2 regions of the Anaerobacillus sp. QJM3NY_17 genome follow, and region 1 is predicted to be linked to the other one. Evidence: riboswitches for the same ligand, from Rfam matches in the RefSeq annotation. Region 1 holds a riboswitch; the other holds the start of a gene.

Region 1 (5,559 bases):
GACAGGAACGAATACGCAACAAAAAGTAAGCAAAAAAGAAGAACTAGCTCGCTAGTTCTTCTTTTTATGTTCTATTGTTTTTTCGATACTCTTACAGCATTCAAAATGCTAGCCGCAAGACCACCCCATATAATAACCATTCCAACTACCATCATGAAAATCGCGCTACCACCCATATTAGCTTACCTCCTTATACTTTTGCTGTTCAGCTTTCGCATCCCATTTCTTTAGGCTGAATAGAATTCCAACCAGAAGGGCGAATCCTGCGACAGCCCAGCCACTATAAAGAATAAAGCCGTTTGAGTAGCCTTCATAGTTCCCAGTCGGTGTATCAAACTGACGAAGAAGATTTGTCTTAAAGAGATCGAACATCATATAACCAAGTACGAGAGGAGTAATGACTCCAAGACAAGCTTTCCACCAGTACTTCAGTGAAATGTCTGAAATGCCGTTTGCATGTGACTCAAGCGTATTAAGCTCACGAAGTACCCATGCTACAACAACCACCTCCACTAGTCCTACAAAGGCAATTCCGAACTGGTTAATAAAGTAATCAGCTGCGTCAAGGAAGAACAATCCGCCTTGCGTTGCAAACAGAATCGAGATAATAGAGGAAATCCCTCCACCAATTAGAACAGCTTTCGTACGAGAAATTCCGAACTTCTCAGAAACACCTGCAACATATGTTTCTGAAATGGAAATGAGCGAAGACAAACCTGCAAGTACAAGTGAAGCAAAGAATAAGAATCCGAACAACCCGTTCAAAGCTGGGAACTCATTGATAATTTGAGGGAAGACAACGAAGGCTAGTCCTACGCCACCGCTCACTACTTCGCCAACGCTAAGCCCCTGCTGCTGAGCCATAAATCCAAGCGCTGAGAATACCCCAATACCTGCTAGAAGTTCAAACGCCGAGTTACCAAAACCAGTAATAAACGCGTTATTCGTAATATCTGATTTCTTAGGTAAGTAACTAGAATAAGTAATCATAATAGCAAAAGCAATGGATAAACTGAAGAAAATTTGTCCGTATGCAGCAACCCAAACACTTCCTGAAGTAATGCTGTCAAAATTCGGTGTAAAGAATGCATTTAGACCTTCAGCAGCACCAGGCAGTGTCACTGCTCGAATCACAATGATTAAGAAAAGAACAATTAATGTAGGAATGAAAATTTTATTAGCACGCTCAATTCCCTTTTTAACACCTGCAAGAAGTACGCCAAGTGTAATGATCCATACTGCAATTAATGGGAGAAATACGCCTGGTACGATACTACCTGTTTGTCCAGGATCAACCGTTAATTTCAGATAATCATTGAAGAGGAATGCTTCTGTATCAGAACCCCAACTTTGATTAAATGCAAAATAGCTATAAGAGATGGCCCACGCAATAATTACCGCGTAGTATGTGGAGATGACGAATGCAACGATAACGCCCCACCACCCAAGCCATTCCATCTTCTTATTCATTCGAAAGAACGAAAGTGGTGCGGATCCACGGAATTTATGACCCAATGTAAATTCAAGAATAAGAATTGGGATTCCGGCTGTTAATAATGCAAATAAATAAGGAATAAAAAATGCTCCACCACCGTTGTCATAGGCTACGGCCGGAAATCTCCAAATGTTCCCTAGACCTATTGCTGAACCAACTGCGGCTAATATAAAACCAGCCCTTGTCCCCCATTGCGCACGATTTTCCAAATAAATTACCCCCTTAGACAAATGTTAACCTTTTTCACCATAAGCCCCCTTCCAGAAAAAGGTTAAGACTTTTAAGTAAATTCAGATTATTTTGTTTATAGTATATCTAGTACGTATGTCCTTGTCAAAACAATCTTTTTACATTTTTCGTATGAATCGTTCAATTTTCTATATAAATCTCTCTATTTTTGTGAAAATACATAAAAAAACAGGAGGAATATCCTCCTGTTTGATTAATGATTTGCCATTTCAACTGGTCTGTTGGCATATTTTCCTTTTAGCATGAAAATTAATAATCCGAATAGAATCGCTGTTGCCACAAGACCAAGAATGGAACTACCAGTAAAGCCAAGAACCAGATATCCTAGTAACGAAATACCTGCAACGAGCAATGCATAAGGCAACTGTGTCATCACATGATCGATATGGTGACTACCCGCGCCTGTTGAAGAAAGAATTGTTGTATCCGAAATTGGTGAGCAGTGATCTCCAAATACAGCTCCTGCAAGAACAGCGGCAAGTACAGGAAGCATGTAGGTAGGATCCGTAGCAGCAGCAATCTCTCCTGCGATCGGAAGCATAATGCCAAATGTTCCCCACGAAGTTCCCGTTGCAAACGCCATAACACCTGCAAGTAGGAACAAAATAGCTGGTAAGAAGCCAATCACAATGTGGTCATTAACAAGTCCTGCAAGATACTTACCAGTCCCTAGTGAGCCGATAATTTCAATCAATGTCCATGCAAAGAAAAGAATGTATACGGCTGGAAGCATTGATTTAATGCCTTCCCAAATTCCTTTTCCAAGAACCGCTCCACCCATTCGTTTTGGAAAGAAGAAGAGGAGAGAAGTTATAAGTCCAATGATTCCACCATAAAGGAGAGAAGCAGCAACGTCTGTATTTTCAAAGACAGACAAAGCTGTCACGGCTGTATCCGTTCCGCTAACAGCCTGAATTCCTGTGATGACCATAAACGTCACAGTACCAGCAATTAGCATAATAATAGGCCATGCAAGATCAGCTACTTTCCCCTTCTCACTTTCAGGTAGTCCTGATGTTTGACCAGGTACGGCACCTTGATTCGGATCAAGCACTTCTCCTGTTTTCTGTGCACGGTCTTCATGTACTCTCATTGCCTTAAGATTAATGTCAAAATAACTAACAAAGAACACCATCGCAAGTGCAAAGAGAGCATACAAATTCATTGGAATCATTCTGATAAAAGCTTCTAACGCGCCAACACCTGTAATGCTATGCGTTGCTAATACACCACCAATTAACGCGATGATATAAGCGCCCCAGCTTGAAATAGGTGAAATAATACACATTGGTGCTGCAGTTGAATCAATGATATAGGCAAGCTTTGCCCTTGAAACATTGTGCCTGTCCGTAATCGGTCTACTTACGTTCCCAACTGCGAGCGAATTAAAGTAATCATCAATAAAAATAATAATACCAAATACCGCTGTGACAATCTGTGCGCCTACTCTTGTTTTCACGCGTTTCATGGCCCACTCGCCAAATGCGCGACTTCCACCTGATATCGAAATAAAGGCCGTCATCATCCCTAATAAAAGCAGGAAGAAAATAATGTACATGTTCCAAGTATTTAAACCACCGCTCTCGGAATCAATGAAGATCCCTTTTACGATTGTATAAATTTCTTCTAATGAATTTGGTACACTCCAATTGTTGATCATTAGCGCACCAAGAATAATGCCTACTCCTAAAGAAGGAAGCACTTTTCTAGTCACCACTACCATTAGCAAAGCTACGAGTGGTGGAATAATGGATAGAACTGAATTCTCCATGAATATCCTCCTAATAAATGATTGGTCATCATAACCGGAATGGACGCCTATCCCTCAGCCTTCTCGTCGTGTTTGAACGCAAAAAAGCGAGCAATGATAGGATTGGTCCTATCATTGCTCGCTTCACCGAGTCAATGTTAAGTGTCCACCCCGATCAGTAGTTCTCCATTACAAGTTAGACTCATAATGACAGTTCGACACTTCTTCAATGTCGCCCCAACACAAATAATGTGACCGTTATTTATGCTTCGGCAGATCTCCCTTTCGATGCTGATCATTGGTGTCATTCTCCCAACACGTACTCATGAGGATCTGCTCCTCTACCTCATCGTATAAGATAAGGAACAATATTAAGTTCAGTTTTAAAGTATACCTTACTTTCGTTGTTTGTGCAATTGTAGATTATTCCAGAGATATTTCTATTAGAAGGGAACCATTTTTTTAGCTATCGACATTGAACATTGAAGCTGGTTAATGGCCTCCTTGTCTTAATCTGGCTTCGGCAAAACGATCGATGGATTTCCACCATTTCCATTATCACCATTATAATAATAAGGAACGTCTCCCTGAATAAATAAATCTCCAATTTTTACAGAGTTCGAAACTTCAGTATTCTTTGTAGAGAAAGGAATAATTACGTTCATCTCAACTTTAATATTGATATACACTTCAAGATACGTGTTGTTAATTCCCGTTTCTTTCACCTTTGTATCAATATTAGAGACCACATCTCCAATCATTTCAAACCGTACTGGAATCCTCGGCCCAAAATTTGAAAGAAGAACATTATTTGTAGCCATCCCTAAAGGTATGGAGTATACGATTCCTTGTTGATTTTCGGTACCTTCGTAATCGATATCTATATCATTCTTAAAGGTTTCCAGCTTATCTAAATCACCAGCTTCAACATAATCTAAGTAAGTTTGAACTCGTTCTGTGGCCTCTGAGATCAATCGATTATAAACTTGCGAGTTAAAGCTATAACTTGGTACTTTTTCGGAATCATTACCATGAACGATAATTAAATTCTCAACGTCAATACCGTCTGCGATCTTCTTTGAAATGGCATCATTTATTGCTTGCGCAGCAACTTGACGTGTTTTTGTTTCAGCAATACTGATTAAGCTTGGTTCAATTCCTTTATTAACAATCCATAATCCTTGAACAGTAGTAAAGATAAAAATAATAAAGGAGATGACAAAAACATATCGAAAGGGAAGCGGCCCCTTTCTAAAGAATTTTCTACGAGTTCGAAACAACATGAACCCTCCCTTCTCTTCTTCATGTATATGCCATGGAGAAGAGAAGTATGGACAATTTCCTAGAAAGAGCCAAAATCAAGCTATTAAATGTTTCATAATCGAAAAGAAAGCCGTAGCAAGTGCTACGGCTTTCTTCACATCATCTTAAGCATCGCGTCTCTACCCTTAGTTCCAATCGTAATGCCTCGCGCTTCTGCTTCAAGCGTAACAGATTCGAGCGGTGCATCAAGCAGTTGTTCAATAGACCGTACACCAACAGCTCTTCCTGCGATAATCTTTCGGTCACTTAACTTTTCATTAAGTAAGGCTACATCGAGTGCGCCGCACATGATATACCCATTGTCATTCATGACCGCTAGAAAATTCGTTTTCGGAAGCTGCATACTGACCGCTGTAAAAGGATGACCGTCAATCATGATTGGTGACATAGTGATCACGTCATTCCCGCCTCCTGACCTGAATGAATATCACTATATCTATATGAGACAAAGAGCATGTTTGACAATCAAACACTGAAAGTTTTAATGTCTATTTTCTAAACGCCATGCAAGGAGATCTCGAAGCATTTCAGGTAAAAAGTATTTCTTTTTAGCATGCTTCATTTGAGGATAGAATTTCCCAAATGTGAACATATCAGCCGTGGCAACGGCATATTCTTCATCAGAAACAAGCTTATTTCCGTTGTGAAAAACATCTGTTACATGATAGAGGCCGTCGTCCATTTTGACAGAGGTAACCTCAAGCCCATCGAATGCCATGATCCCCATTACCTCTCCTCGGAA
Region 2 (5,559 bases), 430 kb from region 1:
CTTGCATTCCAGCTTCCGCAGCTTTGATGGTAGCCATCAAACCTGCAAGGCCGCCTCCAACTATCACTAATTTACCTTTACTCATAAGAACAGTTCCCCCTTAAATGCTGGCTCTGTCTGAAAGTTATGTATCAGACGTGGTGAAGACAGTTCACTTTCTTAAACGAATGCAAATAATGCGCGCATGCCAACAACTGAAAGTGCAACGAAAATGACCATTGTTACGTATGTCATCGTACGCTGTGATTTTGGTGTTACTGTGAAGCCCCAGCTTACAAAGAAAGACCATAAGCCATTTGCGAAGTGGAAGACAGTACCAAGTACACCAACGATGTAAAAGATCATCATTCCTGGATTAGACAAGATATCAGCCATCATTTGGAAGTTTACTTCTGCTCCCATCGCAGCTTGTATTCTCGTTTGCCAGACGTGCCAAGTTACAAATATTAATACGATAACGCCAGAAATCCGCTGCAAATAAAACATCCAGTTACGTAAATAGCCATATCGACTTACGTTGTTTTTGGATTGAAATGCGATATAAACACCGTAAATCGCATGGAATAAGAGCGGTAAGAAAATGACGAAAATTTCAAGCAAATACCTGTAAGGAAGGCTCTCCATAAAATGAGCTGCGTCATTAAACGCCTCGGGCCCTCTTGTTGCAAAATAGTTAACAGTGAGATGCTGAGTAACATAAAGTCCGAGCGGAATTACTCCTAGAAGCGAATGCAATTTTCGGCTTACAAAGTCTCGACTTGCGGCCATGTTTTGTGTGTCCCCCTTTTAAGTTGTTAAGCTACCATCTGCCAGTGCATTTTTTTCTAATAAAGAAGTCTTTGCATGCACAGAAATCATCGCTTTCTGTCGATTATATTGTGACATACCCATTGTACTCCCATCATTTAGGACCGTCAAGAAAACGTGTACATTTAGATTTTTCAAAATTCCCTTGCAACACCTGCGTATATCTCAATTGAATACGCTTTCTATATATATAAATTCTATCTATGGTGCTATGGAGGATTTGTCGATAAAACGTTATAATTATTTTGTAGAAAAGCTGGGAGGAATTTATGTTTAAGAAGCGCACAAACTCGATTGATTATAGTCATGAAATAGAAACAACTGCTTTTGGATATGAATTTTATAGAGAAGTTCTTATTCCTGAACTTCTTGGTAGTGAACAGCCGGCTGTTTTATATTGGACTGGAAAAGAAATGGCTAGGCAATTCCCGCTCTCCACTCGAGAAGAGATCGAGGATTTTTTTCAGCGTGCTGGATGGGGTAAATTATCAATTGCACAAGAAAAAAAGAATGAAGTAACGTTTGATCTTCAGTCAGCTCTTATCACTGAGCGAAGAAATACTAGTCGAAATGCTTGTTATCAACTAGAAGCAGGTTTTCTTGCTGAACAATATCAAAATATGCTTCGTTGCATCGCTGAAGCCTATGAAACTGATAAAAAGAATGAAATTCAATTCACAGTAAAATGGGACCCAAAAGATCAGATTGAATAGAAAGGAGACCACATGTGGTCTCCTTTTTGATTACATTTGTTTAACAGGGGTTCTTTCATCTAGTTGAAATTTATCGTGTAGCGACTCAATAGCATAAATCATTTTATCTTCTGGAACGATCGTTGACACTTTGATTTCTGATGTACTCACCATCTTCATTTCTACCCCGTGTTCAGCAAGTACTTCAAACATTTGTGCCGCAACACCAGGGTTAGAAATCATACCTGATCCTACTATGGATACCTTAGCAAGTTCTGATTCGTGATAAATATGTTCGTAGGGAAGTTTCACTTTAATGCGACGGAGCACATCAAGAGTTAATTCAAGAGAGGCTGTTTCAATTGAGAATGAGATACTCGTTGTATTTTTCTCTCCTGTACTTTGAATGATCACATCTACATTAATACCATTTGCCGCAAGAGATGAGAACAAGGAAGGAAGTGTTGTAATCTCATTCGGCAAACCTGAAATTGTTATTTTTGTTACATTACTTTCAAAAGCCAGACCTCTAACCACCAAATTTTGTTCCATTGATACGACCTCCTCAATTAGCGTTCCAGGTTCATTCGTAAAGCTCGAGCGGACCTCAAGCAAGATGTTATAGTTTTTTGCAAACTCAACCGCTCTAGGATGTAAGACACCAGCCCCAAGGTTAGCAAGTTCAAGCATTTCATCATAAGAAATCGTAGAAAGCTTTCTTGCACCTTTCACATATCGAGGATCTGTCGTATACACGCCATCCACATCTGTATATATCTCACAACGATCCGCTTTAAGAGCTGCTGCAATCGCCACAGCTGTTGTATCGGAACCACCACGCCCTAGCGTCGCGATGTCAGACGTATCAGTTAGCCCCTGGAATCCTGCTACTATCACAATTTTCCCTTCAGCAAGGTGTTGATTCATACGTGATGCATCAATATCGAGGATTCTGGCATTGCCGTGAAGCGACTCTGTTTTAATTCCTGCTTGCCAGCCAGTTAATGAAATAGCATCGTACCCTTCTTCATTTAATGCCATCGAAAGAAGCGCTGTTGTTACTTGTTCTCCAGTCGTTAGAAGCATATCAAGCTCTCTTGCAGACGGTGTAGCTGTTATCCCTTTTGATAATCCTAAAAGCTCATCCGTTGTTTTGCCCATCGCTGAAACAACCGCAACAACCTCATCTCCATTATTTACAGCTTCCATAAGCCTTTTGGAAACATTTTTGATTTTCTCTACATCTCCAACAGACGTACCTCCGAATTTCAATACGCGTAGTCCCACTCTCTCCATCCTTTCTTTCATGCAGCTCGTTATCCCTCATAGTGCGTAATCATCGCACGTTACAAACACTCACTAACTAAGAGTCGAAATGGATATTAAAAAACTCGGCCACTCACCAGATTGAAATAGCGATAGCCTTCATTTTTTATACTTTAAACTTGTAAAGCGTTTATTAAAGTATAAAAAAACAACAATGAGAAAAACCTCACTGTTGTTTTCATAACAAATCCAAGAAAACGTCCCTTTGTGAGATAGTTCTCCATCCAATTCCCGGGTAGGTATTGGATGACAGCTCTGCACTTATTCAATACAGATCCAGCTTCAGACGGATAAGCGTCTTTCCACTTCGGCAAATCCCCCTTTCAGCTCCTATCACTGAGTCTTAACACTCTTCAGTAAGCTTACTATTGGTTTTTGCGCCTCTACCATCACTTCAACTTTCGAAGTGTGGAACTATTAAATTTCACTCATTATAACGAACTTACGTGAATGCCGCAACATGTTCTTACAAATTAATTTGATTGACTTTCAAATCGAGCGACTACTTCCTCTGCAACATTCATTGGTAGTCCTGCGTTGTGTAAGTCTTCAACGCTTGCTTCTTTCATCTTTTTGATCGATCCAAAATGATTTAGCAGCTTCTTTTTTCTCTTCTCTCCGATACCGGGAATATCATCAAGACTTGACTTAAGCATCGATTTTCCTCGAAGCTGTCGATGAAACGTAATCGCAAATCGGTGTACTTCATCTTGAATCCTTTGCAACAGGTAGAATTCCTGACTATTTCTTGGTAGATAAACAGCTTCAGGAGGATCACCAATAAGAAGATGAGAGGTTTTATGTTTCTCATCTTTCGTCAGCGAGCAAACCGGTATGTCCAGACCAAGCTCATTCTCGAGCACATCCTGTGACGCCTGTATTTGAGCTATTCCGCCGTCAATAATAATTAAGTCAGGAAGCGGACCATTTTCCTTAAGCATTCTTGAATATCTTCTTCTCACAACCTCTTTCATAGAACCTACATCGTTTGGTCCTTCCACTGTTTTGATTTTGTACTTGCGATACTCATTTTTCTTTGGCTTTCCATCAAGAAAAACAACCATAGCGGATACAGGGTTCGTGCCCTGAATGTTCGAGTTATCAAAAGCTTCAATTCTGAGCGGAGCTTCTATATTAAGCTTTTCTCCCAAGTTTTCAACAGCATCAATCGTTCTTTTCTCGTCGCGTTCAATTAATGAAAATTTCTCATTAATGGCAATGGTCGCATTTTTCATTGTAAGCTCGACAAGCTCTTTTTTCTTGCCTCTTTTTGGCTGGTGAACTGGAATTTGTAGAAGTTCTTCTACCATTTGAGCATTAACCTGCTGAGGAAGCAATACTTCTTTTGGCTTAGGATGATTTTGTTGAAGATAGAACTGACCGATATAAGTTAAGAAATCTTCTTCAGCATCATTATAGAAAGGGAAAAGTGAAACATCTCTCTCAATTAACTTCCCTTGTCGTACAAAGAAAACTTGAACACACATCCATCCTTTGTCGAAACTATATCCAAAAATATCCCGATCAATACCATCGTTAGATTGGATCTTTTGCACTTCCATAACTTTATCAATATGAAACATTAAATCACGAAACTCTTTTGCTCGCTCGAAATCCATATTCTCAGATGCTGTGGTCATCTTTCTTTCTATGTCTTCTTTAACTTCCTGGTGACCTCCGTTTAGAAAACGCGTAATCCCGTCAATCATCTCTTTATTTTGCTCTTTAGAGACGTCGTTGACACATGGAGCCAAACACTGGCCTATATGATAATAAAGACAGACGCGATCAGGCATTTTACGACATTTACGTAAAGGATATAGTCGGTCCAAAAGCTTCTTTGTTGCACTAGCTGCATAAGCATTCGGATATGGACCAAAATACTTACCTTTATCTTTTTTTATTTTACGTGTCGTAATTAAGCGGGGCTGTTCTTCTGCCGTTATTTTTATATAAGGATAGCTTTTATCATCTTTAAGCATCACATTATATTTCGGATCATGTTTTTTGATTAAATTAAGTTCAAGAATAAGAGCTTCAAGATTTGTGGAGGTTACGATATACTCAAAATCACGTATTTCACTTACAAGCCGCTGCGTTTTTCCATCGTGTGATCCACTAAAATAAGATCTGACTCTATTTTTTAGCACCTTTGCCTTCCCAACATAAATAATCGTTCCCTGGCGATCTTTCATTAAATAACACCCGGGCTGGTCAGGAAGGATTGCTAGCTTATTTTTAAGATGTTGTTCCATGCTGCCTCACCTCACTACTCCTTTTCAAGGCGTATCTATATTCCCCTCTCATTGTAACACATTACCTCAATTTTCTATTATCTTAAGAACTCATATAAAACAATGTCATGATAGACAGGATCATACAATGTGGAGGATTGGAATTCTTTGACCTTTTTGATCTGACCATCCATCGATATATTCTGTTTCTTAAATCCATCGAGAACCTGTCCTGTTAAAAATACGCGATGCTCATCATAATATTGAAGATCAGATAGAAAGGTTGAATACGTATAAATTTGTTCGTGTTCAAATGACACCTTGTTATAGGACATTACCCTAGTTTCTTCCCAAGTATACACAATGACCGGCTCGTTAATTTGCTCTACATAATCCATCAATTGATAAACAGCTGCTGGATCGTTTGCTTCTTTCATTGTTGAATAGGAAACAAGTGATTGTATGCTAATCATTACGGCTAAACCAAGCATTATTTTCGT

What was found. A riboswitch is a leader RNA that binds a small molecule or an ion and turns the genes downstream of it on or off. The one in region 1 is predicted to bind lysine.
Region 2: it holds a riboswitch for lysine, as region 1 does, so the genes downstream of both, AC0VYV_RS15640 (aspartate kinase) here and AC0VYV_RS17685 (Na+/H+ antiporter NhaC family protein) in region 1, are expected to answer to the same signal.

Annotation. Positions count from the first base shown of each region.
Region 1 is NZ_CM149685.1:3,407,736-3,413,294, forward strand. It holds gene AC0VYV_RS17670 (M23 family metallopeptidase) at 1-29, shown strand, start outside; gene AC0VYV_RS17675 (methionine/alanine import family NSS transporter small subunit) at 72-176, opposite strand; gene AC0VYV_RS17680 (sodium-dependent transporter) at 178-1,704, opposite strand; gene AC0VYV_RS17685 (Na+/H+ antiporter NhaC family protein) at 1,938-3,515, opposite strand; lysine riboswitch at 3,666-3,846, opposite strand; gene yunB (sporulation protein YunB) at 4,004-4,774, opposite strand; gene AC0VYV_RS17695 (YunC family protein) at 4,912-5,205, opposite strand; gene AC0VYV_RS17700 (bifunctional metallophosphatase/5'-nucleotidase) at 5,299-5,559, opposite strand, start outside.
Region 2 is NZ_CM149685.1:2,977,339-2,982,897, forward strand. It holds gene sdhA (succinate dehydrogenase flavoprotein subunit) at 1-85, opposite strand, end outside; gene AC0VYV_RS15630 (succinate dehydrogenase cytochrome b558 subunit) at 160-768, opposite strand; gene AC0VYV_RS15635 (YslB family protein) at 1,077-1,520, shown strand; gene AC0VYV_RS15640 (aspartate kinase) at 1,551-2,786, opposite strand; lysine riboswitch at 3,031-3,219, opposite strand; gene uvrC (excinuclease ABC subunit UvrC) at 3,299-5,080, opposite strand; gene AC0VYV_RS15650 (hypothetical protein) at 5,158-5,559, opposite strand, start outside.